DNA from 4 places in the Streptomyces sp. NPDC085927 genome. Region 1 is predicted to be linked to each of the others. Evidence: riboswitches for the same ligand, from Rfam matches in the RefSeq annotation. Region 1 holds a riboswitch; each other region holds the start of a gene.
The links. A riboswitch is a leader RNA that binds a small molecule or an ion and turns the genes downstream of it on or off. The one in region 1 is predicted to bind cyclic di-AMP.
Positions count from the first base shown of each region.

Region 2: it holds a riboswitch for cyclic di-AMP, as region 1 does, so the genes downstream of both, ACIF80_RS36525 (M23 family metallopeptidase) here and ACIF80_RS34335 (peptidoglycan DD-metalloendopeptidase family protein) in region 1, are expected to answer to the same signal.
Region 3: it holds a riboswitch for cyclic di-AMP, as region 1 does, so the genes downstream of both, ACIF80_RS04100 (transglycosylase SLT domain-containing protein) here and ACIF80_RS34335 (peptidoglycan DD-metalloendopeptidase family protein) in region 1, are expected to answer to the same signal.
Region 4: it holds a riboswitch for cyclic di-AMP, as region 1 does, so the genes downstream of both, ACIF80_RS11410 (transglycosylase family protein) here and ACIF80_RS34335 (peptidoglycan DD-metalloendopeptidase family protein) in region 1, are expected to answer to the same signal.

Region 1 covers NZ_JBITSN010000022.1:11,994-19,549, forward strand. The annotation lists gene dxs (1-deoxy-D-xylulose-5-phosphate synthase) at 1-1,107, shown strand, start outside; gene ACIF80_RS34315 (aspartate aminotransferase family protein) at 1,104-2,519, shown strand; gene ACIF80_RS34320 (helix-turn-helix domain-containing protein) at 2,605-3,228, shown strand; gene ACIF80_RS34325 (DUF6126 family protein) at 3,225-3,347, shown strand; gene ACIF80_RS34330 (tyrosine-protein phosphatase) at 3,423-4,220, opposite strand; cyclic di-AMP (ydaO/yuaA leader) riboswitch at 4,742-4,904, shown strand; gene ACIF80_RS34335 (peptidoglycan DD-metalloendopeptidase family protein) at 4,909-5,874, shown strand; gene ACIF80_RS34340 (SGNH/GDSL hydrolase family protein) at 6,180-6,965, shown strand; gene ACIF80_RS34345 (MBL fold metallo-hydrolase) at 7,274-7,556, shown strand, end outside.
Region 2 covers NZ_JBITSN010000029.1:15,000-22,555, reverse strand. The annotation lists gene ACIF80_RS36550 (HAMP domain-containing sensor histidine kinase) at 1-25, shown strand, start outside; gene ACIF80_RS36545 (response regulator transcription factor) at 22-720, shown strand; gene ACIF80_RS36540 (cation:proton antiporter) at 836-2,161, opposite strand; gene ACIF80_RS36535 (dihydrofolate reductase family protein) at 2,658-3,791, shown strand; tRNA gene ACIF80_RS36530 (tRNA-Met) at 3,857-3,930, shown strand; cyclic di-AMP (ydaO/yuaA leader) riboswitch at 4,298-4,455, shown strand; gene ACIF80_RS36525 (M23 family metallopeptidase) at 4,467-5,501, shown strand; gene ACIF80_RS36520 (PrsW family intramembrane metalloprotease) at 5,598-7,007, opposite strand; gene trmB (tRNA (guanosine(46)-N7)-methyltransferase TrmB) at 7,060-7,556, opposite strand, start outside.
Region 3 covers NZ_JBITSN010000001.1:883,154-890,709, reverse strand. The annotation lists gene ACIF80_RS04110 (GNAT family N-acetyltransferase) at 13-1,104, opposite strand; gene ACIF80_RS04105 (HAD family hydrolase) at 1,422-2,291, shown strand; gene ACIF80_RS04100 (transglycosylase SLT domain-containing protein) at 2,364-2,858, opposite strand; cyclic di-AMP (ydaO/yuaA leader) riboswitch at 2,864-3,031, opposite strand; gene ACIF80_RS04095 (polyprenyl synthetase family protein) at 3,670-4,680, shown strand; gene ACIF80_RS04090 (outer membrane lipoprotein carrier protein LolA) at 5,041-6,288, shown strand; gene ACIF80_RS04085 (ATP-binding cassette domain-containing protein) at 6,337-7,299, shown strand; gene ACIF80_RS04080 (ABC transporter permease) at 7,286-7,556, shown strand, end outside.
Region 4 covers NZ_JBITSN010000003.1:513,218-520,773, forward strand. The annotation lists gene ACIF80_RS11390 (SurA N-terminal domain-containing protein) at 1-585, shown strand, start outside; gene ACIF80_RS11395 (nucleoside triphosphate pyrophosphohydrolase) at 690-1,679, shown strand; gene ACIF80_RS11400 (cytochrome P450) at 1,852-3,144, shown strand; gene ACIF80_RS11405 (transglycosylase family protein) at 3,538-4,473, shown strand; cyclic di-AMP (ydaO/yuaA leader) riboswitch at 4,769-4,937, shown strand; gene ACIF80_RS11410 (transglycosylase family protein) at 4,942-5,703, shown strand; gene eno (phosphopyruvate hydratase) at 6,103-7,392, shown strand.

The sequences.
Region 1 (7,556 bases):
GTCCTCGTCCACTGCCTCACCGAGAAGGGCCGTGGCTACGAACCCGCCGTCTCCCACGAGGAGGACCGCTTCCACACCGTCGGCGTGATGGACCCCCTCACCTGCGCGCCGCTCGCACCGGCCGGCGGGCCGTCCTGGACCTCCGTCTTCGGCGAGGAGATCGTCCGCATCGGCGAGGAGCGCGAGGACGTGGTGGCGATCACCGCCGCCATGCTGCACCCGGTCGGCCTGGGCGCCTTCGCCGAGCGGTTCCCCGACCGGGTCTACGACGTCGGCATCGCCGAGCAGCACGCCGCCGTGTCCGCGGCGGGCCTGGCGACGGGCGGCACGCACCCGGTCGTCGCCGTGTACGCCACCTTCCTCAACCGCGCCTTCGACCAGCTGCTGATGGACGTGGCCCTGCACCGCTGCGGGGTCACCTTCGTCCTGGACCGGGCCGGCGTCACCGGTGTCGACGGGCCCTCGCACAACGGCATGTGGGACCTGTCGGTGCTTCAGGTCGTGCCCGGTCTGCGCATCGCCGCACCACGCGACGCCGACCAGCTGCGTGCCCAGCTGCGGGAGGCGGTCGCCGTCGACGACGCGCCGACGCTGCTGCGGTTCCCCAAGGAGTCCGTGGGCCCGGCCGTCCCGGCGCTCGACCGGATCGGCGGCACGGACGTGCTGCACCGCTCCGGCGATCCCGAGGTGCTGCTGGTGTCGGTCGGCGTCATGGCGCCGGTCTGCCTGCGGGCCGCGGAACTGCTCGAGGCACGCGGCATCGGGTGCACCGTGGTCGACCCGCGCTGGGTCAAACCCGTCGCACCCGAACTCGTCGGCCTGTCCGCGCGGCACCGGCTGGTGGCCGTCGTCGAGGACAACAGCCGTGCGGCGGGCGTGGGTTCGGCCGTGGCACTGGCACTGGGCGACGCGGATGTCGACGTACCGGTACGGCGGTTCGGCATTCCGGAGCAGTTCCTCGCGCACGCCAAGCGCGGAGAGGTACTGGCGGACATCGGCCTGACGCCCGTCGAGATCGCCGGCCGGATCGGCGCGAGCCCGGCCGTGGGGCAGGAGCGGCGGTCCCCGAGCGAACCGTCCGAGGAACAACGGGAGCACCAGCCATGACCACCGCGGAGTCCGCCCCGGAGCCCTCGCGGGCCGGGGACTTCGACCTCGGCGCGCTGCTGGCCGAGCGCGGAGCCGAACGCTACGAGCTGCACACCAGGCACCTCAACCACCAGCTCCCGCGCATGCTGCACACCATCGGCTTCGACAAGGTCTACGAACGCGCCGAGGGGGCCCACTTCTGGGACGCGGACGGCAACGACCACCTGGACATGCTCGCCGGATTCGGGGTGATGGGCCTGGGACGCCACCACCCCGTGGTCCGCAAGGCGCTGCACGACGTCCTCGACGCCTCGCTCGCCGACCTCACCCGCTTCGACTGCCCGCCGCTGCCCGGACTGCTCGCCGAGAAACTGCTCACCCACAGCCCTCACCTGGACCGGGTGTTCTTCGGCAACAGCGGCACGGAGGCGGTCGAGACCGCGCTGAAGTTCGCCCGCTGCGCGACCGGAAGGCCCCGCGTGCTGTACTGCGCGCACGCCTTCCACGGGCTGACCACCGGTTCCCTGTCCGTCAACGGCGAATCCGGCTTCCGGGACGACTTCGCCCCGCTGCTGCCCGACACGGCCGTGCCCCTGGGCGATGTGGACGCGCTGGAGCGGGAGCTGGCCAGGGGCGACGTCGCCGCCCTCATCGTGGAACCCATCCAGGGCAAGGGCGTGCACGCGGCCCCGCCCGGCTATCTGCGCGCTGCCCAGGAGCTGCTGCACCGGCACAAGGCGCTGCTGATCGCCGACGAGGTGCAGACCGGACTCGGGCGGACCGGTGACTTCTACGCCTACCAGCACGAGGAAGGGGTCGAACCGGACCTGGTGTGCGTGGCCAAGGCGCTCTCCGGAGGCTACGTGCCGGTGGGGGCCACGCTCGGCAAGGACTGGATCTTCCGCAAGGTCTACTCGTCGATGGACCGGGTGCTGGTCCACTCGGCCAGTTTCGGGGGCAACGCCCAGGCCATGGCCGCCGGCCTCGCGGTGCTGGCGGTGATGGAGAACGAGCAGATCGTCGCGAACGTCCGGGCCACCGGGGAACTGCTGCGGTCCCGGCTCGCGGCCCTCGTCGACACGTACGAGCTGCTCGCCGACGTCCGTGGCCGGGGCCTGATGATCGGCATCGAGTTCGGCCGGCCGCGGTCGCTGAAGCTGCGCGGCCGCTGGGCCGTGCTGCAGGCCGCGCGCAAGGGACTCTTCGCGCAGATGGTGGTCGTCCCGCTGCTGCAGAAGCACAGGATCCTCACCCAGGTCTCCGGCGACCACCTGGAGGTGATCAAGCTGATCCCGCCGCTGATCATCGGCGAGCGGGAGGTGGACCGGTTCGTGGACGCCTTCACCGCGGTCATGGACGACGCCCATGACGGCGGTCTGGTGTGGGAGTTCGGCAGGACACTGGTGAAACAGGCGGTCGCCGACCGGTGAGACCATGACGGTCCGCCGGCCGGACGCGTTTTGCCTGTGAGGCAAGGAATTTGCCCCACAGGCAAAGATGCGGCTGAATGGGGCCATGAGTTCCCCCGAGGCCGAGCCGTCGGCCGGACCGGCCGCCGCGCTCCCCGCGGTCGCCCCGCAGCTGCGCGCCCTGAGGCGCCGGGCCTCCCTGACGCTGGAGGCCGCCGCCCGGGACGCGGGACTGTCGCCCGCCCATCTCTCCCGGCTGGAGACCGGGCAGCGCCAGCCCTCGCTGCCGATGCTGCTCTCCCTCGCTCGTATCTACGGTACGACGGTTTCCGAACTGCTCGGCGAGACGACCGCCGACCGCGAGCCGGTGACGCGCGCCGGCGACATGGAGCCGACCTCCGCGGGCGGCTGGACGTACTGGCAGGCCGGTTCCCCCGGGCGCGGGATGCAGGCCCTGCGGGTCCAGGTCCCGTACGGGGCCCAGGGCGACATCGTGCGGGTCCACCCGGGCGAGGAGTGGCTGTACGTCCTCAAGGGGCGGCTGCGGCTGCGCCTCGGGGACGCCCTGCACCGCCTCGCCCCGGGCGACAGCGCGCACTTCGACTCGCTGACCCCGCACCGTATCGCCGCCGAGGACCCCGACGGGGTCGAGCTGCTGTTCGTCCACACCCTGCTGCAGAGTCCCACGGCCGCCCTGTGCCTGGGCCCCACCCAAGGAGATGTGTCATGAAAGACCTGGAGGAGAAGTTTCCCCGCGCCCTGTGGGTGAGGCTGTTCGTCTACGTGGTGGTGGGGCACCTCTTCGCGGGCTTCATCTATCTGCTGTTCGAGGTGGGCGCGAAGCAGTAACTCCCGGACGGACACGGCAGGAGCCGAGCGGTCCTGTGATCCCCCGGTCGGGCAGGTGCCCGACCGGGGGATCACTCAGTCCAGCATGCGCTCGCGCAGCCGCTCCCGGTTCCCGGGGGTGAGCCCGAGCCCCTGCTCGAGGTAGGGGTCCACGCCGCCCCAGGTCTCCTCGATCGTCTCCAGCGCGGCCGACAGATACTCGGCGCGGGCGTCGAACAGCGGGTCGAGCAGCTCCATGACCTCGGGGGAGTAGGCCGAGGCGGAGGTGCCGCTGCGGCGCACCTTGTAGCGGCGGTGCGCGGCGCTGGACTTCAGGTAGTCGTCGAAGATCGCGTCCCGCTCCACGCCCAGCGCGAGCAGTGTCACCGCCACCGACAGGCCCGCGCGGTCCTTGCCCGCCGCGCAGTGCATCAGCGCGGGCACGCACTCCTCGGCGAGCGAGAGCAGCACCTGGGAGTGCTCGGCGGTGCGTTGCCTCACCGTCATGCGGTACGAGGTGATCATCCGCTCCGCCCCCTTGCCGCCGGCGAGGATCGAGCGGAGCTGGTCCAGGTCCCCGTCGCGGACCATCCTCCAGAACTCGGCGCCGTCGGCCGGGTCGCTCAGCGGCAGATTCACATTGCGCACGCCGGGCAGTTCGATGTCCCGCCCGTCCAGCTTGTGGTCGGCCGCGTTGCGGAAGTCGAAGACGGTGTGCAGTCCCAGGGAGGACAGGAAGGCGGCGTCCTCCTCCGTGGCGTGCGCGAGATGGCCACTGCGGAACAGCACCCCGTGCCGCACCCGGCGGCCGTCGACGGTCGGCAGACCGCCCACATCACGGAAATTGCGCACTCCGATGAGCTCGGGTTCGGTCGACGGGATCTGCTGCGTCACGGGGGCCCCTCTCCCACTCTGCGCCGCCGGCGCGTCGGCGCCGGCGGGTGTCACCCGACGATACGACATGCCTGGCAGGGGCAATGAGTTGGCGAGGGGGCCGTCGGAGTGGAGACGGGGCCCTCCCGGTGGAGCTCCCGGTGCGGAGTCGCCGGCGCGGACGGACCCGTGCCGGACCTGCGGCCCGGCCCGGCCGAACCATCCGAGATTCTCCCATTAGAGCGTTCTGTCCGTTTAAGGAGTTTCGCCATAACGTGCCCCGATAGGAAGGGAGATGGGAATGGGGTGGTGAGCATCGTCATAGAGGTGACGATGTGTTGTCGCCATGCTCACGTAATTCCGGTATTCAGCAAGGAGATTCGCGGGGTGTCGAAAATCCGGGGCGACTCTGGGTGACGGTTTTCAGGTCAATGGATCACGAAAACACGCCTTCGCTCGGAAGATCGCGCTTGTCCCTTTGCGTCTCGGTCGCCTACGTTCGCCATCGATCCGGACGGACGCCTAATCCTGCCGCTGTCCGGAGCCTTCACCCTCTGACCCGTATATGGCAGGAGCGGGGGACCCACAGGTACGACTGCCTGTTCCGGTCTCCGGAACGGCTTGGGGTTAAGCCGCGTTTTCGACGCGGCCGGGCATCTCCAGTCCGCACCCGACAGCTCACCTCGTAGGCGCCGGAGAGGAATTCGTCATGCCCGCAAAGGGTAAGCACCGTCGTCCCAGCGCTTTGCGTTTCACCCGCTCCATCGCCGTCGCCGGAACCGGTGGCGCCGCACTCGCCCTGCCGCTTCTCGGTGCCACCGGAGCGAACGCCGCCACTCCGCAGGCCGCCCCGGAAAAGGCCGTCCAGTCGTATGCCGTCGCCGGCAAGACGTCTGACGGCGTGAAGGCCGACGGCGACAAGAACGGCGAGACCCGCACGTACATCGTGAAGGGCGGCGACTACCTGGCGAAGATCGCCGAGTCCGAGAACGTCGACGGTGGCTGGAAGCAGCTCTACTCCGACAACCGCGAGGCCGTGGGCGGCGACCCGTCGCTCATCCACCCCGGTCTGAAGCTCTCGGTCGACGGCAAGGCCGCCGCGACCGGTGCGCCGAAGAAGTCCTCTTCTTCCGAGGCGCCCTCTTCGGCCGCTCCGTCGGCTCCGTCCTCCAAGGCGAAGCCGTCGACGGCCGGCGAGGCCTCCGAGCGGTCCGCGCCGAAGTCCTCCTCCGGCTCGGCCACCGCGAACCAGGCCGCGGCCACCTCCGGTTACAGCTCGCCGGTGCCCGGCGGCGGCCTCGGCACCGCCTACAAGGTGGCCGGCAGCATGTGGTCCAGCGGCTACCACACCGGTGTCGACTTCGCCGTTCCGACCGGCACCTCCCTGAAGGCCGTGGGCGCGGGCACCGTCGTCTCCGCCGGCTGGGCCGGCTCGTACGGCAACCAGGTCGTCATCAAGCTGGACGACGGCCACTACGCCCAGTACGCCCACCTCTCCTCGCTGTCCGTCTCGGCCGGCCAGACCGTGAGCGGCGGCCAGCAGGTCGGCCTCTCGGGCTCCACCGGCAACTCGACCGGTCCGCACCTGCACTTCGAGATCCGCACCACGCCGAACTACGGCTCGGACCTGGACCCGGTCTCCTACCTCCGCGGCAAGGGCGTCTCCATCGGCTGACCCCCGAGGCAACCCGCCTGACACGCCGCCGAAGGCCGGACCCCGATCCCCGGGTCCGGCCTTCGGTGCGTCCGGTGTGCCGGGTGTGCCCACAGAAAGGGAGTACGGGGAGTACCGGGAGTGTTCCGTGCGTCACGTTGCCCGCCGGTCAACGTCCCCGCCCGGAGGGCTATTCCAAATGTGCCGGCGCTTTACGAGTGGCTTATCTCACCGTCCGTCAATGCCTTCCTACGGTCGCGTAGGTCACATTCGAAGGTGAATCATGTCCGGTTGTGGCAGACGATTCGAAGAATGACAGCAAGGCAGTGATCGGGTCGTACGTGGCGGTGGGGGACAGCTTCACCGAGGGCGTCGGCGACCCCGGCCCCAACGGGGCATTCGTCGGCTGGGCCGACCGATTCGCGGTACTTCTCGCCGACCGGCGTCCCGAAGGCGACTTCCGGTACGCGAATCTCGCGGTGCGCGGAAAACTGCTCGACCAGGTCGTGTCCGACCAGCTTCCGCGGGCCGTCGAACTGGCCCCCGCACTGGTCTCTTTCTGTGCGGGCGGCAACGACATCCTGCGCCCCGGCAGCGACCCGGACGAGGTGGCCGAGCGTTTCGAGCGGGCGATCGCCGCGCTCGCGGCGGTCTCCGGCACGGTTCTGGTGACGACCGGGTTCGACACCCGTGGCGTGCCCGTGCTCAGGCATCTGCGCGGCAAGATCGCCACCTACAACGGGCATGTGCGGGCCGTCGCCGACCGGTACGGCTGCCCGGTGCTCGACCTCTGGTCCCTCAGGAGCATCCAGGACCGCAGGGCCTGGGACACCGACCGGCTGCACCTGTCGCCCGAGGGGCACACGCGCGTGGCGCTCCGCGCGGGACAGACCCTCGGCCTGGACGTCCCGGCCGACCCGGAGCAGACCTGGCCCCCGCTGCCGCCCCGCGGCAGCCTCGACGTCCGGCGGGACAATGTCCAATGGGCGCGCGAGTACCTGGTGCCGTGGATAGGGCGCAGGCTGCGGGGAGAGTCGTCGGGGGACCACGTGACGGCGAAGGGCGCGCTGTCCCCGCACGACATCAAGGAGCGCATCGCCTCGGTGGCATGACGAGGGGCGGGAGGGCGCGAGGCGGGGGGAGCGGGTGCGGGCGCGGCCCGCGCCGGGGGCGTCCGCGTTCCCGGTTCGGCGGGCCCGCCCGGACAGTTCCTCCCGCTCCGGCTCCCGCTCCCGGGCCGGCGGGATCCGGACAGCGGAGCCCGCCCGCGTGGGCGAAGGCGGTGACCGCCGGCTGTTCCTTCGCCGAGAAGTGAGGGAGCACGTGCACGGCTCCGGGACGCTTTCCGGCCAGTGAGGCGTACCGGCGCCGGACCGGCCGCACATAATGGAATGTCTGACCGACTCCACCTGGAGGCAATGTGGCCGGTACCCGTTCCCAGAGCTCCGGGCTCCGTGCGCTACGGCCCGCGGCCTTCGGCGCGGAGCCCACCGGTGAGCGCATGGCGCGTATCCGCAGGTCCCCGCACTACCGGGACGGCGTGTTCCAGAACCCCGAAGGCCCCACCCGGCTCCGGCCCCCGGGCTCCTCCCGGGACCTGGCGAAGACCTACTTCGACAAGGACACCCGCTCCCACCGTGCCCCGCACGGCGCCCTGCCGGTGCATGCCACCACCCTCGCCGACCTGGCCCGCCCGCCTGCCT
Region 2 (7,556 bases), on a different contig from region 1:
CCCCGACCGGAAACACCGATCATGACCGAGCCCGGCCCCACCAGCACCCCCACCGGCACCGAGAGCGGCGGCGCCCTCACGCGCATCCTCCTCGCCGACGACCACGCGCTGGTCCGCCGGGGAGTACGCCTCATCCTCGACGGCGAACCGGACCTGACCGTCGTCGCCGAGGCCGACAACGGCGCCGAAGCCCTCGAACAGGCCCGTATCCACGAACCCGACCTGGCGATCCTCGACATCGCCATGCCCCGCCTGACCGGCCTCCAGGCGGCCCGTGAGCTCTCGCGCACCCTGCCGCAGACGCGGATCCTCATCCTGACCATGTACGACAACGAGCAGTTCTTCTTCGAGGCGCTGGGCGCCGGCGCCTCCGGGTACGTGCTCAAGTCCGTCGCCGACCGCGACCTGGTGGAGGCCTGCCGGGCCACCATGCGAGGCGAACCGTTCCTCTACCCGGGCGCCGTCAACGCCCTCATCCGCAACTACCTCGAACTCGCCCGGGACGGCCGGAACCTGCCCGCGAAGGCCATCACCGACCGGGAGGAGGAGATCCTCAAGCTGGTCGCCGAGGGGAACACCTCGCAGCAGATCGCCGACCTCCTCGTCATCAGCCCCAAGACCGTGGAGCGCCACCGTGCGAACCTGCTGGCCAAGCTCGACCTGAAGGACCGGCTGGAACTCACCCGGTACGCCATCCGGGTGGGGCTGATCGAACCCTGACGGGCCTCACCGGAGCCTGATCAAGCATCAGCTTCCGTTCGGCCGGCGAGCGTTACCCGTGCCGGCGTTCTCCGTGCGGGCGTTCTCCGTGCGGCCGACGTCCGCTCCTGTGCGGCTAGCGCTCGGCTTCGGCGGGCTCCCGGTCGGGCACGGGCTCGGCGTCCAGGTTTCCGTCGGGCCCCGCGTCCAGGTCCGGGGGGAGTCCCGTGCCCGGTGGGGGCCCGGTGTCCGGGTCGGTTCCGGTGTCCCGGGACGAGCCGCGGTCGGGCAGCCGGGCCTGGACGGCGCGCAGGGCGCGCGCGAGCAGATGGGACTGCTTGGCGAGCACCGGACCGAGCACGGCGAGGACGAGGACGTACCCGGCGATGAACGGCGTGAGCCGGTCGTCGAGCCCCGCGCCGGTGGCCATGGCGGCCAGGATCAGCGCGAACTCGCCGCGGGAGACGAGCGTGGTGGCGATGTCGGCCGCGATGTCGACGCCGTACCGGTACAGCCGGGCCACCAGGAGGCCCGCGGTCAGGTTCATCGCGAGGGTGAGCGCCACCGCGACGGCCACCGGACCGGCGACGGAGGCGATGTCCCCCGGGTCGATGGCCAGCCCGAAGGCGAAGAAGAAGATCGCCGCGAAGGCGTCCCGCAGGGGGTGCACCAGAGTGCGGATCCGGGGCGCGGCGGGGGTACCGGCCACGATCAGACCGACCATGAACGCACCGATGGCGTCGACGACCCCGAGCACCTCGGAGACGCCCGCGACGAAGATCGCGGTTCCGAGGAAGGTGACGACCAGCAGCTCGTTGTCGCGTACGGCCATGATCCGGCCGAACAGCCGGGTTCCGTAGCGGGCGGCGACGGCGAGCACCATCAGGAAGCCGAACGCCTTGGACGCCTGGAGCGCCATGTCCCCGAGTCCCTGGGCGCCGCTGAGGACGGGCTGCAGCGCGGCGAGGTACAGCGCGAGGAAGATGTCCTCGACGACGGTGACACCGAGGATGAGGCGGGTCTCCGGCCGGCTGATGTGGCCCAGCTCGATGAGGATCTTCGTGACGATCGCGGAGGACGAGATGCCGAGCACCCCGGCGAGCACCAGGGCCTCCCGCGCTCCCCAGCCGAGGGCGAACCCGAATCCCAGCCCCGCGCCGACGTTGAGCGCCAGGTAGATGCCACCGGCGCTGAGGAGCTGTTTGCCGCCCCGTCTCAGGTCGTCGAGGTGGAACTCCAGGCCGAGGTAGAAGAGCAGCAGGACGAGACCGAGCGCCGACAGCATCGAGAAGTCGTGCGCGTCCTCGACCAGGACCAGGCCGGGCGTGTGCGGGCCGAGCAGTATGCCGGCGAGCATGAACAGCGGGATCGTCGGCAGCCCGATCCGGCTGCCGAGACGGGCCAGGAACGCCGCGGCGAGGAACGCGCCGCCCATGGCGAGCAGGGTGTCGGCATGTCCCACGGGTCACCACCTTCCACAGCACGGGGACGGAGGGGAAAATGACCGACTGACCCGAGTGGGGAACGCTCCTTCGTGTCGGCGGGGGTTCTCCGCCATACGGGGCCGCGGCCGGTACACCCACGGGTCCCGAGGGGTTACGGCCTGTGCATCCCGGGACCGTGGCCCGGGGGTTTCTCCACGCTCACATCCGACCCCCGGCGCCCGCCATCCGTGACGCCACCCAAACGAGGTGGCGGACGACACCCACGAGGCATGGGGGAAGGTCCCTCATCGCGGGCCGGTGCCGGATGCGGCGGAGTCACCGCGCTTTTCCGCGCCGTACGGTTCGCGCCGTACGGTTCGCGCCATGGGGCGGTGGCACACCGTACGGCTTCCCTCCGCGCGGAGACGCACCGGGTGCAAGACTCTCTTCGCCCAGGCCAGGCCAACCCAGCCAGCCCGGCCCGGCCCTGGCTTCGCCCAGTCCAGCCCGCCGTCCCCGTCAGGAGCGCCGTCGATGCCCCACCCGTACGTCCTGCTGTCCGCCGCCGTCTCGCTCGACGGGTATCTCGACGACACCGGCCCCGAGCGGCTGCTGCTGTCCGGCCCGGAGGACTTCGACCGGGTCGACGAGGTACGGGCGTCGGTCGACGCGATCCTGGTCGGCGCCGGCACGATCCGCGCCGACAACCCCCGGCTGCTGGTCAACGCGCCGGAGCGGCGTGCCGCCCGGGTCGCCGAGGGCCGCCCCGCATACCCGCTGAAGGTCACCGTCAGCGGCTCGGGCGACCTGGACCCGGCGGCACACTTCTGGCACACCGGCGGTGCGAAGGTCCTCTACACGACCGACGGGGGTGCCGGGCGCGCCCGCGCGCACGGCATCGCCGCCGACATCGTGCCGCTCGGCGCCGACCTCGACTGGCGGCGGCTGCTGACGCACCTGTACGACGCGTACGGCGTCCGGCGGCTGATGGTCGAGGGTGGCGGCCTGATCCACACCCAGCTCCTCACCCAGGGGCTCGCCGACGAACTCCAGCTGATCCTCGCCCCGATCTTCGTCGGCGACCCGGACGCCGTCCGCCTCTTCGGCCCCGGCGCCTACCAGGGCGGCCGGCTGCGGCTGTTGGAGACCCGTCCCATCGGCGACGTCGTCCTGATGCGCTACGAGCCCACCGCCCCCGGCACCGGCCCGCTCCCCGTGGCCGCCGACCACCACTGGCTGGCCCTCGCCTGCGAACTGGCGGACCGGTGCCCGCCCTCGGAGACGGCGTTCAGCGTGGGCGCGGTGGTCGTGGCGGCCGACGGCACCGAGCTGGCGCGCGGCCACTCCCGGGAGGGCGGCGACCCGGTGGTGCACGCCGAGGAGGCCGCCCTCGCCAAGATCGACCCCGCGGACCCGCGGCTCGCGACCGCCACCGTGTACTCCAGCCTGGAACCCTGTGCCCGCCGCGCCTCCCGTCCGGCGCCCTGCGCCCGGCTGATCCTGGACGCGGGGGTACGGCGGGTGGTCACCGCGTGGCGGGAGCCGGACACCTTCGTGGCGGGCGCCGACGGCAGTGGAGTACTGGCCGCGGAGGGTGCCCTGGTCGTCGTCCTGCCGGAGCACAAGGAGGCCGCCGAGGCACCGAACGGCCACCTGACCGGCCGGTGACGGAGGGGCGGCGGTCATGTGTGTGCGGAGTACCCCGCGGATGCCGTATGCTGGTTACACAACGACGCGGGGTGGAGCAGCTCGGTAGCTCGCTGGGCTCATAACCCAGAGGTCGCAGGTTCAAATCCTGTCCCCGCTACTGAAGGCCGAGGGCCGGAATCCGAAAGGGTTCCGGCCCTCGGTCGTTCCCGTTCTCGTTCTCATTCCCGTTCCAGCCCTCCGGCCCGTCCTCCGGCGGAGGTTTCGAGAACGCGGTCTCCGAGCCCTTCCCCGCCAATATCACGCCGGGTGATCGGGGCACCCCGCTGCGCATAACAAATGATGCACCGTCAGATCACGTGTGACGAGTGAGGGGAAGTCAACTCGCCCGTTTTGGGGCGGTCGTGATGCTTAAGTCCGTACGGGAATCGTTAACGATCAAGAGGAACGGCTTGGAATACGAGCCCTCCGTCTATTAACGTTCGATAACGCAGCGCGGTCGTCCCAGCCGTCACACGAGTCGGCTCCGTGCGCACACGCCGAATCCCGCAAGGGAACCGGGGAACCAACCCCTTGGGGTGAATCGCGTGCATGCCCCCGTGGAGACACGGACGGTATACGCGCGTAGGAGACCTTCCTGCTCCGAACCCGTCAGCTAACCCGGTAGGCGAGAAGGAAGGAAAGGAGTGCGCCCACGTGGCGTCGAACCGGCCTGCCCCCGAGGCCCCCTTCATGCCGAGCCAGCGCGACAGCGACACCTTCGGCTACGGCAGCATCCGCACCGACGAGGGCCCCTTCGAGGAGTGGAACCCCACTGCGGAGTCCCTTCCTCCCGTGCGCGGCCGGCATCGCGTCGGCAAGCAGCGCGGCGGAGGCCTCGCCCGTAGCTCCACCGTCCTGGGCGTCGGTGTCATAGCCGCTGTCGCCGGTGGCGGCATGGCCAGCGCCCAGACCGGCAAGCCGCCGGTCTCGATCTCGATGCCGGACCTTCCCTCTGTCGGTTCCCTCATCTCCGACGAGGAAACCCCCCAGGGCTCCGCCACCCCGCTCAGCAGCATCGGCACGGTCGCCGACGAGACCGAGCAGGGCAGCACCTCCGACGCCGGCGAGGTGCTGCGCGCCCGGATCATGGCCCAGGTCGAGCAGCAGCAGAGCCAGGCCGAGGACAAGGCCGCCGCCGAAGCCGCCGCGAAGGCGGAGAAGGAGGCCAAGGAGCAGGCCGCCGCCGCGAAGAAGGAAGCGGAGGAGAAGGCCGCCGCCGCGAAGAAGAAGGCGGAGGAGGAGGCCGAGAAGAAGGCCGAGGCCGAGCGTCTGGCCGAGCTGGCCAAGCAGTACGCGCTGCCGACCTCCTCGTACACCCTCTCTTCGACCTTCGGTCAGGCCGGCGCCTACTGGTCCTCCGGCCAGCACACCGGTCTGGACTTCGCCGCCCCCACGGGCACCCTGATCAAGGCGGTCCACACCGGCACGATCACCTCCGCCGGCTGGGACGGCTCCTACGGCTACAAGACCGTGCTGACCCTCGACGACGGCACCGAGGTCTGGTACGCCCACCAGTCCTCCATCAGCGTCAGTGTCGGCCAGCAGGTCACCACCGGCGACGTGATCGGCCGGGTCGGCTCCACCGGCAACTCCACCGGCGCCCACCTCCACCTGGAGGTGCACCCGGGCGGTTCCACCTCGGGCATCGATCCGCTGGCCTGGCTGCAGTCGAAGGGCCTCACCGTCTGAGACACCGGCCCCGGCCGGTCTTCGCGCGCTCTCTCAGCCACAGCCCCGGCAGTCCTGACGACGCCCCCCCGACGTCAGGGCTGCCGGTCCGGCGTTTCAGGGGTGGTACGGGTACGCGTACGGGTTCGGCCCGGACGCCGGGTACCCGGGGTGCGCCAAATACGCGGGGTTCGCGGCGCCGTACGCGCCGTACCTCCCGTACGCGCCGTACTCCTCGTACGCCCCGGGCCGGCCGTACGCCCCGTACACCGGCCAGGGCGGGGCGGGCGGTGCGGTGACCCGGGCCGCGTGTTCCAGGGCCGGACGGGCCGTGTCGCGGCGCCGCCACAGCTCCCGTAGCAGCTCGCGCTCCCGCGCGGCGAAGTCCGTACCCGCACGGCCGCGGCGCCCCCGGTGCCGCAGGAACGCCAGCGACGTCGCGTACGCCCCGTACTGCGCCACCGCGCGGGCCGCGGCCCGGCCGCCGTGCCCGCGCGCGTACCGCAGGGCGACGCGCCGGGCCCGCATCGAGCCGAGCGCGTAGGGCTGGGCCGGGGTCAGCCAGCCGGCCCTGACGTACGCGGGCAGTTCCTCCCGCACGGTCCGCAGCTCGCGCTGCCGGGTCCACACCACCAGCCAGGTCAGCAGACCGAACGACGGCACCATGAACGCCGCGTACACGGCGAAGAAGCCGTACTCGCCGAGGGTCGAGGAGACGTTCCACAGCGCGTGCACGCCCATCGCGAGCAGCAGGCCGCCGAGCGGGAGCAGGAAGCGCACCGGGCGCCGCCGCCCGGTGGCGAGCGCGGCCGTCCCGAAGCCGATGCCGGTGAGGACCGTGAAGAGCGGGTGCGCGAACGGCGACATGACGACACGGACGAAGAACGTCGCCGCGGTGACGGAGGAGACGCCGCTGCCGCCGGTGAGCTGGTCGGTGCCGAAGGCGGTGCCGAGGTAGAGGATGTTCTCGGTGAAGGCGAAACCGGTGGCGGTGACCCCGGCTATCACCACGCCGTCGAGGATCGTGGTGAAGTCGCGTCTGCGGAACAGGAAGACCAGCAGGACGGCGGTGGCCTTCACGGACTCCTCCACGACCGGGGCTATCACGATCGCGCCGAGCGTGTCCGCGCGGGACGGGTCGGCCGTCTCCGTCGCTATCCACCGCGTGGCGAAGCTGTTGGCGACGATCGCCATGAGCGCGGCGGCGCCGGCACCCCACGCGAACGAGAAGACGAGGTTGCGCCACGGGCCGGGCGCGACCCGGTCCAGCCAGCGGAACGCGGCCACGAGCAGCGGCACCGGCAGGACGGCGAGGCCGAGGCCGACCAGGAAGCCCTCCGTACCGGTCTGCTCGCGGACCAGGCCCAGGATGACCAGACCCGAGAGCGCGAGGAGGGCGGTCAGCGCCCCGTACCGCACCCAGGGCCGCTGCCACCAGTGCGCGTGCCGCAGGGCGGGCCCGTCGGCCGGCCCGGTGGAGCCGGGGGCCGCGCCGGGCTGTGTCGGGTACGGACGGCTGATGGCCACAGCATTGACCCTAACGAGGGAGCGGTGCGGCCCGCAGGAACACCAGGTGGGCTCAGGCGTCGGCGGTGTTCCGGTCCTCGGGCCGGACGGCGGCCCGGGGGCCGGGCCGGTCGTCGTGGTGTACGCGGCGGAAAAGCAGGTCGTTCACCACATGCCCCTTGTCCAGCCCCTGCCCCTCGAAACGGGTCAGCGGCCGGAACTCCGGGCGCGGTGCGAAACCGCCGTCCGCCACGGTGTTCTCGAAGCAGGGGTGCGCGGTCAGCACCTCGAGCATCTGCTCGGCGTACGGCTCCCAGTCGGTGGCGCAGTGCACGGTCGCGCCCGGGGCGAGACGGGTCGCGGCGAGGTCGAGGAAGGCCGGCTGGATCAGCCGGCGCTTGTGGTGCCGCTTCTTCGGCCAGGGGTCGGGGAAGTAGACGCGCAGCCCGCCCAGCGCGTCGGGGACGAGCATCTCGCGCAGCAGGATGATCGCGTCGCCGTTGCCGACGCGCACGTTGTCCAGGCCGTGCTGGTCGGCGAGGCCGAGCAGATGGCCCTGGCCGGGGGTGT
Region 3 (7,556 bases), on a different contig from region 1:
GGCCGGGACCACTCACGGCCGGCGCAGCCGGGCCGCCCCCCTCAAGGTCCGCGACGCCAGCGAGGCGAGACGCGGCCGGGCGACGACGAAGCCGTGCGCGCGGCGGGCGGGCTCTCGGCGCAGCAACTGAAGCGTGGCGCCCAGGCCCGGACGCGTCGCCTCCCCTTCGTAGACGGCGCGTTCACCCGTCTTCAGCGCGTCCTTGTACTCGGCCGGGCCGCGTCCCATGTCGAGCAGGCCGATGCCCTCGCCGGCCGCCGCCTCGGCCATCCGCAGATGCAGTACGAGCCCCGGCGAGAACTTCGCGAACTCCGGGTCGTACGCCGGGAACCAGCAGGCCAGTACCGAGGCCGAGCGCAGGCCGAAGTGGGCCGCGACGGGACGGTCCCCGGCGTACAGGACGGACAGCGTGCCCGTGCACTCCGGAGCCCGGGTCCCGGCCAGGCGGCCCACGAGCCGGGTGATCCACTCCTGCGCGAACCGGTCGCGGCGCCCGGTCCTGCGGTACTGCGCCGACTTCCATCCGATGAGCGTGCGGAGCACGGCCGGATCGCGTTCGTCGAACACGAACCGCACCGGTCCGGCCTGGCGATCCAGCCGGCGCTCCTTGGCCAGGGTGGTCTTCAGGAACTTCGGCGACTGGCCGCGCAGTACGGACTCGTAGGTCTCGTACCCCTTCTCCACGTCGATGACGAAGGTGGCGTGCTCCTCGGCCGCGTGCGGGACGAACAGGGTCTGGTCCGCCTCCAGGTTGTCGAAGGCGAAGCTCGACACCGAGCAGGCACGCAGCAGTTCACCGGTCTCCAGCGCCAGACCCGGACGCAGGACGGCGCCCTGGCAGTCCGAGACGCCGAGCCCGATCGCCCGGCCCTGCCCCAGCGCGCCCCGCTCGTACGGCAGGAATCCGGCCGGCTCGGCGGACGCCCCCTCGTACAGCACCGCGACCCGGGCCTGCGGGCGCACCCTGGACACGGCGGTGGCGAACTCCGGTTCCATGAAAGGGCTGCGCGGTGCCTCCGTCGCGGCACGCAGCTCACGCCACCGTTCCCGTTCCCCCTCGCCGAGCTCCTCGAGCCTCAGCACACGCGTGCGTCCACTGCTCACCTGACCCCCCGATCAAGTCCCCCCTGGACACTTGGAAGGTACCGCCCAAGAGCACGAGGGCGGTAGGTAGCGGAGCATGTTGTTGCCAAGTGGTGCAGAGGCCGCGGATGGTGCCCCGGGCGCGGCACCTCGGGCGGAGCGGGCCAGGCGGAACCGGCGAGGCGGAGCGGGCGAGGCGGGGAGAGCCGGGCTGGGTGGGACGGGGCGAGACGGACGCAGTGAGACGGGCGGGGCGGGACGGGTGGGGCGGGGTCGGGCGGGTGGGGCGGGGCCGGGCGTGGTGAGTCGGGCGGACCCGGTATCCGTATTCTCTGATCATGGCCGCACCCACCGATTGCTCGCTCATCGCCACCGACCTGGACGGGACGCTGCTGCGCGGCGACGACACCCTCTCCGACCGCTCCCTCGCCGCGCTGGCGCTGGCGGCGCGGGCCGGTGCCCGGCACCTCGTGGTGACGGGGCGCCCGGCGCCCAGGGTGCGGCCGCTCCTGAACGATCTGGGGGCCACCGGGCTCGCGGTGTGCGGACAGGGCGCGCAGGTGTACGAGGCCGGCACGGACCGGCTGCTGTGGTCGGTCACCCTGGACCGGGAACTGGCGGAGGCCGCGCTCGGCAAGATCGAGGCCGAGGTCGGGGAGCTGTACGCCGCGGTCGACCAGGACGGGGTGGACGGACTCACCCTGATCGAGCCGGGCTATCTGATGCCGCACCCGACGCTGCCCGCCGTGCGGGTCGAACGGCGGGACGACCTGTGGGCCCGGCCGATCAGCAAGGTACTGCTGCGCCATCCCCACCTGACCGACGACGAGTTGGCGGCGACGGCCCGTTCGGCGGTCGGCTCGCTGGCCACGGTCACCATGTCGGGTCCGGGCACCGTGGAGCTCCAGCCGTGCGGTGTGACCAAGGCGACCGGTCTCGCGCTGGCCGCCGAGCACCTGGGGCTGGAGCCCGGGCGGACCGTCGCCTTCGGCGACATGCCCAATGACATCCCGATGTTCGACTGGGCGGCCCACGGGGTCGCCATGGCCAACGCCCACCCCGAGCTCAAGGCGGTGGCCGACGAGGTCACCACGTCGAACGAGGACGACGGGGTGGCCGTCGTCCTCGAGCGGTTGTTCGGCGGAGCGGAGTCGTACGTGCCCCAACACGTACTGCCCCGCCCCAGGTCCGGGAGGGTGCCCCGGTAGGCCCCGGTACCGCCGGTGTGGCCGGTGCCGCCGGCGTTCCGGTGTCCCGGTGTCCCGAGGGGCCCGGGCGTCTCAGTAGGCGCCGAAGACGTTGTCGATGGAGCCGTAGCGGTCCGCCGCGTAGTTGCAGGCCGCCGTGATGTTCGCGACCGGGTCGAACGGGTCGAAGGCCGTGCCGGGCACGTGGTACGCCCGGAAGGTCGGGTCGATGACCTGCAGCAGGCCCTTCGACGGGGTGCCGGCCATGGCGTTGGAGTCCCACAGGTTGACGGCCTGCGGGTTGCCGGACGACTCGCGCAGGATGTTGCGGTGGATGGAGTCGTAGCTGCCGGGGATGCCGTGCTGCGCCATGACGGACAGCGACTCGCGGATCCAGCCGTCGAGGTTGTCCGGGTACGCGGTCACGGTGCCGGCGGCGGACGTCGCGGCAGCGGCGGGTGTGGCGGGCGCGGCGGAGGCGGCGGTGGCGCCGAACAGCGGGAGGGCGACCGCCGCGACGCCGGCCACGGCGAAGGAGCGGACGAGGCGGGAGCGGCCGAAGCGGCGGGGCGAACCGGATGCGGTCATGTCTGTGTTCCTCTCCTACGCCTGCGAGGTGAGCTGTCGGGTTCGGGCGGGAGAGTGCCCGGCCGTGCCCCTGCGGGCATGGCTTCACCCCGAGCCGTTCCGGGTGCGAACCGGTCCGGCGGCTTACCTGGGTCCCCCGCTCCTGCCGTGCGTGAGTTCATCGATGGGTGGCGCGGGCGGTGGCAGGATTCGGCGTCCGCCCGACAGGCCGGGAACGTATGCGAGTGCACTTGTCGGGAACAAGTGCGACCGTCACGGATCATGCTGTTTGATCTTGCATCGAGGCGTTTGCGGCACTTGCCCCTTTGCGGACGCCAAGGGTCAACTCGCTTTCGGGGCAAGGGAAATCGCCGGTGGGCGTGAGGGGTGGGCGCGCCGGGGGGTGCGTGACTCACTTCACTGGCCGCACCGCGCGTTCACATGTGCCACCAAAAGGGATTTACTTGGTAATTACGACAAATCGCGCGCCCGGGCGGGCAGGATGGTCTGCGTGCCGGATCGCGTGCCGGATCGTGCTTCGGAGGCGCCCTGAGGGTGCGTCCCGAGGGTGAACCCCGGGGCGGATCGTCATGCCCGAAAGGCGAGGAATATCCTTTGTTACCAACTGATCAGAAAAGGTCTGATGGTGATCCGATATCGGAGGGTGCCGTGAGACGCCGTGTACGCGTGTGCAGGTGAGTCCGGGGAATGTGGGTGCTGGCGGTGATCGAAACATGACCGGATACGCTGACTCGAGTGATGTCAGCGACCTATCGACAAACTGTGCAAGACGTCTAAGCGCCAGTGGACACCAGCAGACAGGAGACCCCTCGTGACCGTCGTCGGGCCGTTCGGGCTGAGCGTGCGGGACCAGGCTCTGGAGGCCGATGTCCAGGCCGGTATGACGGCTGTCGAGGAAGGGCTGCTCGAGGCCACGAAGAGTGAGGTCCCCTTCATCACCGAGGCCGCCCAGCACCTGGTGCGGGCCGGTGGCAAGCGGTTCCGGCCACTGCTCGTGATGCTCGCCGCCCAGTTCGGCGACCCCTACGCTCCCGGCATCGTGCCGTCCGCCGTGGTCGTGGAGCTGACCCACCTGGCCACGCTGTACCACGACGACGTGATGGACGACGCCGCCGTACGGCGCGGGGTGCCCAGTGCCAACACCCGCTGGGGCAACTCCGTCGCGGTCCTCACCGGCGACTTCCTGTTCGCGCGCGCTTCACACATCCTGGCCGACCTCGGACCGGAGGCCGTACGGGTGCAGGCCGAGGCGTTCGAGCGGCTGGTCACCGGCCAGATCCTGGAGACCGCGGGGCCGCAGGACGGCCGGGACCCGGTCGATCACTACCTGGACGTCCTCGGCGGCAAGACCGGTTCGCTGGTCGCCGTCTCCTGCCGCTTCGGCGCCATGATGTCCGGTGCGGACGACACGGTCGTGGACGTGCTGACCCAGTACGGCGAGCGGCTCGGGGTGGCCTTCCAGCTCGCCGACGACGTCCTGGACATCGCCTCCGACTCCCACGAGTCCGGCAAGACCCCGGGCACCGACCTGCGTGAGGGCATCCCGACGCTGCCCGTGCTGCGGCTGCGCGAGCGGGCGGCCCGGCTGGGGCTGGCCGAGGACATCGCCCTGTGCGAGCTGCTCGGCTCCGACCTCAGCGACGACGCCCGGCACGCCGAAGCACTGCGGCTGCTGCGCGCCCACCCCGCGCTGGAGCAGGCCCGCCGGGACACCGTGCGCTATGCGCAGGAGGCGCGCTCGGCACTGGCTCCGTTGCCGGAGTGCGAGTCGAAGACGGCCCTGGTCGAGCTGTGCGACGCGGTGGTGCACCGGGCCGGCTGACCCGCCTGCCGTCCCTGTCCGCCGCTTCGGTTCCGGCCCCGGTGCGGCCCGCACCGGCTCGCAGAGTGCCCCACACCGGCCCGCAGCGGTCCGCACTGCCCCGCTCCGGTCGTCGCCGGCCCTTACGGCAGTTCCTCCGACCCCTACTGGTCGGGGGACAGAACATCGCCCCGTGTCATACCGCAGCAGTACACGGAGTTGCGTCCGGGGTCTGACGCATCTGCCCGCCGGGTTTGGTCAGATGGAACACGACGGACATCACCACTCCTCACCGATTCGGGTGAGAATGGCGGCTCAGGGTGTGACTGGTGCGAGCGACACGAGACGCAGGCCGCCGCCGACCACGGAGGTAGGGCACACATGGCACCGTACGAATCCGACGACACGACGACTGCTCGTGAGACCGGCGAGCCGAGCGCACGCCGGAGCAGGGCCGCGCGGTACGTCGTCCCGGTCACGGTGATGGGAGTGGCGGCCGCGACCATCGGGCTCGTCCCCGCGCTCGCCGACTCCGGCGACCCGGACCTGCCGAAGATCACCGCCGCGCAGCTGATCGAGAAGATCGCCCAGTCGGATGTCGAGCAGCTCTCCGGCACCGTGAAGATCACCACTGACCTCGGGCTGCCGGACCTCGGCGGCCTGGAGAGCAGCCTGACCTCCGGCGCCATGGGCCAGGGTGAGGACGGCGGTTCCTCCGCCGACCCGACGGCCAAGCTCACCGAGCTGGCCTCCGGCACGCACACCCTGCGCATCGCGGCCGACGGCCCCGACCGGCAGAAGGTGTCGCTGCTCGGGAACGCCTCCGAGTACAGCCTGATCCACAACGGCAAGGACGTCTGGGGCTACGACAGCGAGTCCAACGAGGTCTTCCACAGCACCACCGAGGAGTCCGCCGGGGACGAGGACAGGGAGCACCAGCCCCCGGCCACGCCCCAGGACTTCGCCGAGGAGGCGCTGAAGTCGGTCGACGACACCACCTCCGTCACCGTCGACGGCACCGCGCAGGTGGCCGGCCGGGATGCGTACAAGCTGGTCGTCAAGCCCAAGCAGTCCGGCTCCACGGTCGGCGCCATCAGCATCGCGGTGGACCACAAGACCGGTACGCCGCTGAAGTTCACGCTGACCCCGGCGAGCGGCGGTGCCGCCGTCGTGGACGTCGGCTTCACCAAGGTCAGCTTCGACCGGCCGGCCGCGTCGACCTTCGACTTCACCCCGCCCAAGGGCGCCAAGGTGACCGAGGAGGGCGAGCTGGACAGCGGTGAGAAGGGCAGCGGTGAGAAGGGCAGGGAGCACGGGAAGCCGGAGCGCGCCCCGAAGTCCGAGGAGGACCTGGCCAAGGGACTCGACGGGCTGAAGGTGCTCGGCGAGGGCTGGAACTCCGTCGCCACCTTCGACACCGGCGGCGAGGGCGGTCTGCCGACCGGCTCCGGAGGCGGTGACCTCGACGGCTTCCTCGGCTCGCTCGGCGACCAGGTGAAGGGCGAGTTCGGCACGGGCACCGTGTTCAGCACCCGCCTGGTCAACGCCCTGTTCACCGAGGACGGCAAGGTCTACGTGGGCGCCGTCACCCAGGACGCGCTGGTGAAGGCGGCCAACGAAGGGAAGTAACCCGGGGAACGGCGCCGGGGAACAGCACGACAGGGAACGAGGGAGCCGATGGGCGAGGCGTCCGCCACGCAGAGCACGGGTGACGGCGTCATCGTCACCCGTGCGCTCACCAAGCGCTACCGCGGCGGACAGCTCGCCGTCGACGGTCTCGATCTGACCGTCCCGACGGGCAGCGTCTTCGGCTTCCTCGGTCCCAACGGCTCCGGCAAGACCACCACCATCCGCATGCTGATGGGCCTGATCGAGCCCACCTCGGGCACGGCGCACGTCCTGGGCCGGCCCATGCCGCGCTTCGCGCGCGCCGTGCTCCCGCAGGTGGGGGCCCTCATCGAGGGCCCCGCCCTGTACGGCTTCCTCTCCGGCCGCGACAACCTCCTGCGCTACGACGCCGCCGACCCGACCGCCGATCCGCGCACCCGGCACGCTCGCGTCGCCGCCGCCCTGGACCGGGTGGGCCTCACGGCCGCCGCGGGCAAGAAGGCGAAGGCGTACTCCCTCGGCATGAAGCAGCGCCTCGGGCTGGGGGCGGCCCTGCTCCAGCCCCGCCGACTGCTCGTCCTGGACGAGCCGACCAACGGACTCGACCCGCAGGGCATGCGGGAGATCCGCGCCCTGGTACGGGAGTTGGCGTCGGACGGCACGACCGTCTTCCTCTCCTCGCACCTGCTCGACGAGATCGAGCAGGTGTGCACGCATGCCGCCGTGATGGCGCGCGGGCGGTTGCTCACCCAGGGACCCGTCGCCGACCTGGCCGCGGGCAGCCGCGGCCGGCTGGTGGTGACCACACCGGACCCGGCGGACGCGGCGCGGGTGCTGAAGGAGCAGGGGATCGGCGATGTCGTGGTCACCGACGACCGGGTGACCGGCGAGGTGCCCGAGCGCGACCTCGCCGAGGTGAACGCCGCGCTGGTGACGGGCGGCGTCCGGGTGCGCGGCTTCGGGGTCGAACGGGCCTCGCTGGAGGACGCGTTCGTGGCGCTGACCGGGGAGGGCTTCGATGTCGCGGGCTGAGACCGTCCGGGAGCCGGAGGGGACAGCGGGACCGGAACCACGGGGAGCGCCGGGGGCACCGGACCGGCCGGGGACGCGGACCGTGCGCGCCCTCGGGGCCTTCGGTCTGTTCCGCAGCGAACTGCTGACCACCTTCCGGCGCTGGCGCACCCTCGCCCTGCTCGGAGTCCTGGCCGCCGTGCCGGTCCTGGTCGGGATCGCCGTGAAGATCGAGACCGGTGACGGTTCCGCGGACGGCGGCGGGGGAGGGGGCGGCG
Region 4 (7,556 bases), on a different contig from region 1:
ACCGCCTGCGGGAACGACGCCCGTCCCGGGGCGGCGGCCGTCGTGGACGGCCAGCGGATCACGGTGTCGCAGCTGGAGAACCGGGTCAACGAGATCCGCGCGGCCCAGCAGGAGGCGGTGCCGGACGAGGCCCAGTACGAGCAGGCCATCGCCCGCACCGGCAGCCTCACCCGCGACACCCTGCACAGCATGGTCCTGGACCGGGTACTGGAGCGCGCCGCGCGCGACGCCGGTGTGACGGTCACCCCCAAGGAGACCCAGGGGATGCGGTCCGGTCTGGAGGAGCAGGCCGGCGGGGCCGAGGCGCTGGAGTCGACCTGGCTGCAGCAGTACGGCATCCCGCCGGAGCGGCTCGACGACAACCTCCGCCTCCAGCTCCAGGCCCAGAAGCTCGCCCAGCGGCTCGGCACCGACACCAGCAGGCCCGAGTTCTGGCAGGCGCTGTCCGAGGCGAGCAAGAAGCTCGACGTCGACCTCAACCCGCGCTACGGCACCTGGGACGACGAGAAGAGCAGCCGCGTCGACGCCGGGACCCCGTGGGTGCGCGAGGTCACGGGGGCAGCCGGAGCCCAGCCGGTCGCCTGACGCGCGGGCCGATCGCCCGACATGCCGGGCGTACTTTCACACCGGGCCGGTCCCCCTGTGGACAACTTTCGGGGGCCGGCGGCGCCGTGGGTTAGTTTCGGATCGTGAACGCAACCAGCCCCGCGGCACCCTCCGCGGCCCCGACCGGCCGCATCGTCCTGCTCACCACCAGCCACCGCGTCGCGCCCGGCCTGCTGTCCTGGCCCGCCTGGCAGACCCTGCACGCGGCCGACAAGGTGCTGTGCGCGGACGGCGCCCACCCGCAGCTGCCGTATCTGCGCGAGGCGGGCATACCGGTCGAGGAGGCGTCCCCGGCCGCCGAGGACCTGGTGGATGCCTGCGCCGGCGGGCGGACGGTGGTGGTCGTGGCGACCGGTGAGGGCGAACCCGCCCTCACCGACGGCCTGGCCCGCCTCGCCGGCACCGGCCGCGTCCCGATGCCGGAGCTGGAACTGCTCCCCGCCTCCTACGACCTGCCGGGCGCCCGCCTGCTCGACCTCGTCCAGGTCATGGACCGCATCCGCGCCGAGTGCCCCTGGTCCTCCCGCCAGACCCACAAGGGCCTGGCGAAGTACGGCATCGAGGAGGCGTACGAACTCGTCGAGGCGATCGAGGAGGGCGACCGGGACGAACTGCGCGAGGAACTGGGCGACGTCCTCCTTCAGGTCGTCTTCCACGCCCGCATAGCCGAGGAGCACCCCGAGGAGCCCTTCTCCGTGGACGACGTGGCCGGCGGCATCGTCGCCAAGCTCGTCCACCGTCACCCCCACGTCTTCGGCGACGAGACGGCGACCACCCCCGAGGAGGTCAAGGAGCACTGGCTGCGCACCAAGGCGGTCGAGAAGCGGCGCAGCTCGATCACCGAGGGCATCCCGCTGGGCCAGCCGGGACTGGCCCTCGCCGCCAAACTCGCCTCCCGCGTCCGCACGGCCGGGCTGGACGTCCCCCTGCCCCGAGCGGAGGGCATCGGCTACGAACTGCTCGGCCTCGCGGTGCGGGCCGAGGCGGAGGGCGCCGACCCGGAGGCGGCACTGCGCGCGGCCGCCCGGGCCTACCGGGACGCGATACGGGCCGCGGAGGGCGTGGGGGAGTAGGCACCCCTGCCGCGCGCCGCCGGACACCTGCCGTGGAAAGCGGGGCGCACCTGCCCGTGGGCTGTTGGGCACCCGCCGCGGGGAGGAGGGCGCGCCTTGCCCGTGGGCCGCCGGACGCCCGTCGCGGGGAGCGGGGCGCGTCTCCCCGCCCGCCGCCGGATACGGTCGAGCGGTGACCGACCAGCCCCAGCCCCAGTTTCAGTCCCAGCCCGAGAACGGCGCCCCCGAACTCTTCACCTGGGAGTTCGCGAGCGACCCCTACCCCGCGTACGCCTGGCTGAGGGAGCACGCGCCCGTGCACCGGACGCGGCTGCCCAGCGGGGTGGAGGCCTGGCTGGTCACCCGTTACGCCGACGCCAAGCAGACCCTCGCCGACCCCCGCCTCTCCAAGAACCCGGCCCACCACGCCGAGCCCGCCCACGCCAAGGGGAAGACCGGCATCCCCGGTGAGCGCAAGGCCGAGCTGATGACGCATCTGCTCAACATCGACCCGCCGGACCACACCCGGCTGCGCAGACTGGTCAGCAAGGCGTTCACACCGCGCCGGGTCGCCGAGTTCGCGCCCCGGGTGCAGGAGCTCACCGACGGACTCATCGACCGGTTCGCGGACAGCGGCTCCGCCGACCTCATCCACGACTTCGCCTTCCCGCTCCCCATTTACGCCATCTGCGACCTGCTCGGCGTTCCCCGGGAGGACCAGGACGACTTCCGCGACTGGGCGGGCATGATGATCCGCCACCAGGGAGGCCCCAGGGGCGGCGTAGCCCGGTCGGTGAAGAAGATGCGCGGCTACCTGGCCGACCTGATCCACCGCAAGCGCGAGGCCCTGCCCGCCGAACCCGCCCCCGGCGAGGACCTCATCTCCGGCTTGATCCGTGCCTCCGACCACGGTGAGCACCTCACCGAGAACGAGGCCGCCGCCATGGCCTTCATCCTTCTGTTCGCCGGTTTCGAGACCACCGTCAACCTCATCGGCAACGGCACCTACGCCCTGCTCACCCACCCGGAGCAGCGTGAGCGCCTGCAGACGTCGCTCGCCGCAGGGGAGCGCGGGCTGCTGGAGACCGGAGTGGAGGAACTCCTGCGCTACGACGGGCCCGTGGAGCTGGCCACCTGGCGGTTCGCCACCGAGGCACTCACCCTCGGCGGGCAGCGCATCTCGGCCGGCGACCCGGTCCTCGTCGTCCTGGCCGCCGCGGACCGCGATCCGGATCGGTTCGCCGACCCCGACACGCTCGACCTCGCCCGGCGCGACAACCAGCATCTGGGGTACGGCCACGGCATCCACTACTGCCTCGGCGCTCCTCTGGCCCGTCTGGAGGGCCAGACCGCGCTCGCCACCCTGCTGACCCGTCTGCCGGACCTCGAACTCGCGGTGGACCCGGCCGAACTGCGCTGGCGCGGCGGCCTCATCATGCGCGGACTGCGCACACTGCCGGTGCGGTTCACCGCGCTGCCGATGTGATCTCGCCTACGGAGCACCGTGCCCGGCACCCGTTCCGAAATGACCCGGATGGTCGCCGAGTCCGCTCCGGGCCGTCCTCCGGCCGCCCTTTGCCTCCGCGCAAGTGACCGTCAGGTCCGCCGTGGACACGGTCCGTCGAGTTCGGGTGGGGCCGGCGTAAAGGTGACACCCACTCAACTCTGTGATCTTCATGTGATCTGCGCGGCATGAACTTGTGACAGACGTTCGAGTGCGGATACGTTCACCCATCAAGCACGGCGTCTCGCTTCTGCGATACCACAGTTCCAATCGCCGTGCGAGCAACCGTTGTCTGCGAAAGGTCTCCGCATGCTCTCCGGGAACGGTCGTCACCGTCGCCCCCGCCAGGCTCCGGCTCTTATCGTCGCGGCCGGAGTGACCGGCTCGGCCATCGCGATTCCCCTCCTCGGGGCCGGCGCGGCCAGTGCGGCCGACGGCTCGACCTGGGACCGGGTCGCCGAGTGTGAGTCCGGTGGCTCCTGGAGCCAGAACTCCGGCAACGGTTATTACGGCGGCCTGCAGTTGACCCAGACGGACTGGGAGAAGTACGGCGGCCTCGACTACGCGGCCAGCGCCGACCAGGCCAGCCGCGGCCAGCAGATAGCGGTGGCCGAGAAGATCCTCGCCGACCAGGGTGTCGGCGCGTGGCGGGCCTGCGGGCTGCTGGGGGGCCTGGGACAGGACTCGCCCGCGCTCGACCTCGGTACCGGCGCGAAGGGCGACGCGTCGGGCAAGTCCGGTTCCGAAAGGTCCGTCACTCCGTCGCCGTCCCAGTCCTCCGACTCCTCGAAGGACGCCAAGGACACCAAGGACACCAAGGACGCGAAGGACGCGAAGGGTGCCGCGGACGGCAAGGAGAAGGAGGAGGGTGCGGGCGGACCGGTCGACCCCGACGCTTCCCCCTCCGCCTCCCCGTCTCCCTCCGCCTCGGCCAAGGGTGACGACTCGGACAAGTCGGGGCAAAAGGAAGATGCTTCGGAATCGTCCGATGGCGAGAGCTCCGGCAGCGGCCGCCACCGCGGCGCCAGCGCCGAGGAAGAGGTGCGCGAGGACCGTGACGCCGGATCCTCCGGCCGGCACGCCTCACGCGGCGGTCTCGGCTTCACGCGCGGCCTTGACAGTGCGTCCCCGTCCAGCAGCTCCGGCTCGGGTGCCGGGAGCGACTCCTCGGTCGCCTCCGACTCCCTTGCCCTCGGCGGCGGATGGCTCGCCCAGTACAGCGGAGGGGACGAGGTCCTGGGCGCGGCCGCCCCGAACCTCATCCTTCCCGGTCAGACGCTCGCGTTCGGGTTCGAATCGGACAACGGCTGACATCCGGGCGGCAGCTGGGGGCGCGGGCACTTCCCGGTCGAGCGGTGGCCGGGTGCGGGTCGGGCGGTGACGGGGCGACAGGCGGACCGGTGTGCGAAAAAGTGCGTCGACAGCGCCAATTGACGTTGCGTTTTGCCGCGAATGTCCGGTTTAAAGATGATGAGAGATAGGTCTCAGAAGGCCTGATCTTCTTTGATAATCCGCCGGGCCCGTGTCTACGGTCGTGACCGCTCGTCATCACGGGCCCCGGCTGCCGCCACGCCGAATCCTGCCAGTGGCAGCACGGGAACAGTCGTCGCGTCATGCGCCGTAGGCAGGAGCGGGGGACCCAAGGTAGGCGCCGAATCCGGTGAGGGATGCCGGATGCGGCTAGGGGTGAAGCCGTGTCCCGTGAGGGACGCGGCCGGGCAACTCAACCGGCCCGAACCCGACAGCTCACCTCGTAGGCGTCGGTGAGGGGATCCATCCATGCTGTTTTCCGGCAAGGGCAAGCACCGTCGTCCGTCCAAGGCCACCCGTGTCATCGCCGTCGCCGGCGTCACCGGTGCCGCTGTCGCCGCCCCGCTGATGGCGGCCGGCAACGCTTCCGCCGCCACCGCCTCCGAGTGGGAGACCGTCGCCCAGTGCGAGTCCGGCGGCAACTGGTCGATCAACACCGGCAACGGTTACTACGGCGGCCTGCAGTTCTCCGCCTCCACCTGGGCCGGTTACGGCGGCACGGCGTACGCCGGCACCGCCGACCAGGCCAGCAAGGCCCAGCAGATCGAGATCGCCGAGAAGGTCCTCGCGGGCCAGGGCAAGGGTGCCTGGCCGGTCTGCGGCAAGGGCCTGTCCAACGCCGCCCACACCGGTGGCGGCTCCACCGAGGGCTCGGGCAACCAGAGTTCGGGCAACCAGGACAGCGGCTCCTCGCAGCAGTCCCAGCAGCAGGAGTCCCAGCAGCAGGAGTCCCCGAAGCGGAACACCGAGGCCGCTCCCGAGCGTTCGGCCGAGCAGAAGGCCTCCCGCTCCGACGAGCGTCCGGCCGCCAAGAAGACCGTCACCACCCCGACCGGTGAGAAGGTCGAGAAGGGCGACGGCGAGTACAAGGTCGTCAAGGGCGACACCCTCAGCTCGATCGCCTCGGAGCAGGACGTCAAGGGCGGCTGGGACAAGCTGTTCAAGCTGAACGACGACATCGTCGAGGACGCCGACCTCATCTACCCGGGCCAGCAGCTGCACCTGAAGTAAGGCCGCGGCCGCGAGTCCGGGCCCCGTCCCCACGGGTGCCTGCCCCGCCCCGGCGCGTGCCCCCGTACGCGCCGGGGCGGGGCTTTTTCCGTGTCCGGTACCGGAGTGGGTCCGTGCGTGGTACCGGAGTGGGTCCGTGCGTGGTGCCGGAGTGGGTCCGTGCGTGGTGCCGGAGTCGGTCCGTGCGCGGTGCCGGAGTGGGTCCGTGCGCGATGCCGGAGCCGGCCTCCCGTCTCCCGGTTTTCCGATACCGCCTTTGTTCCGTTCGGAAACAATTTACTCTCGGTTCTGTCCGCGGAGCGGCCGACCGGATGGCCGATCGCCCCGAGCCGGATAGGCTCGGGTCCGCAGGGCCCCGTGGCCCCGCTGAACCACGTCACATCCATGAAGGAGATGCTCGTGCCGTCCATCGACGTCGTCGTAGCCCGGGAAATCCTGGACTCCCGAGGCAACCCCACGGTCGAGGTCGAGGTCGGCCTCGACGACGGCAGCACGGGTCGTGCCGCCGTTCCGTCCGGCGCCTCCACCGGCGCCTTCGAGGCCATCGAACTCCGTGACGGCGATCCCGACCGTTACCAGGGCAAGGGTGTGGAGAAGGCCGTCCTGGCCGTCATCGAGCAGATCGGTCCGGAGCTCGTCGGCTACGACGCCACCGAGCAGCGCCTGATCGACCAGGCGATGTTCGACCTGGACGCCACCGACAACAAGGGCTCCCTCGGCGCCAACGCCATCCTCGGCGTCTCCCTGGCCGTCGCCCACGCCGCCTCCGAGGCCAGCGACCTGCCGCTCTTCCGCTACCTGGGCGGCCCCAACGCGCACCTGCTGCCGGTGCCGATGATGAACATCCTCAACGGCGGTTCGCACGCGGACTCCAATGTGGACATCCAGGAGTTCATGATCGCCCCGATCGGCGCGGAGTCCTTCTCCGAGGCCCTGCGCTGGGGCACCGAGGTCTACCACACGCTGAAGAAGGTCCTGAAGCGCAAGAGCCTGGCCACCGGCCTCGGCGACGAGGGCGGCTTCGCCCCGAACCTCGGCTCCAACCGCGAGGCCCTCGACCTCATCCTCGAGGCCGTCAAGGAAGCCGGTTACACCCCCGGCGAGCAGATCGCCCTCGCGCTCGACGTCGCCGCCTCCGAGTTCTACAAGGACGGCACGTACGTCTTCGAGGGCAAGGAGCGCTCCGCCGCCGAGATGACGGAGTACTACGCCGAACTGGTCGAGGCGTACCCGCTGGTCTCCATCGAGGACCCGCTGTTCGAGGACGACTGGGAGGGCTGGAAGGCCCTCACCGACAAGCTCGGCGACAAGGTCCAGATCGTCGGCGACGACCTGTTCGTCACCAACCCGGAGCGCCTGGCCCGCGGCATCGAGGAGGGCGCGGCCAACGCCCTGCTGGTCAAGGTGAACCAGATCGGTTCGCTGACCGAGACCCTGGACGCCGTCGAGCTGGCCCAGCGCAACGGCTTCAAGTGCATGATGTCGCACCGCTCCGGTGAGACCGAGGACGTCACCATCGCCGACCTGGCCGTCGCCACCAACTGCGGCCAGATCAAGACCGGCGCCCCGGCCCGCTCCGAGCGCGTCGCCAAGTACAACCAGCTGCTGCGCATCGAGGAGATCCTCGACGACGCCGCGGTGTACGCGGGCCGCAGCGCCTTCCCGCGGTTTCGCTCCGCGAACCAGTAGGCGCGGCGCTCCGCGAACCAGTAGGCGCGGCGCTCCGCGAACCAGTAGGCACAGCGCTCCGCGAACCAGTAGGCGCGGCGCTCCGCGAACCAGTAGGCGCAGCAAGGGCTGACCCGTACGGGGACACGACCCGGGTCGTGTCCCCGCCGGTAGTCCCTACGTCC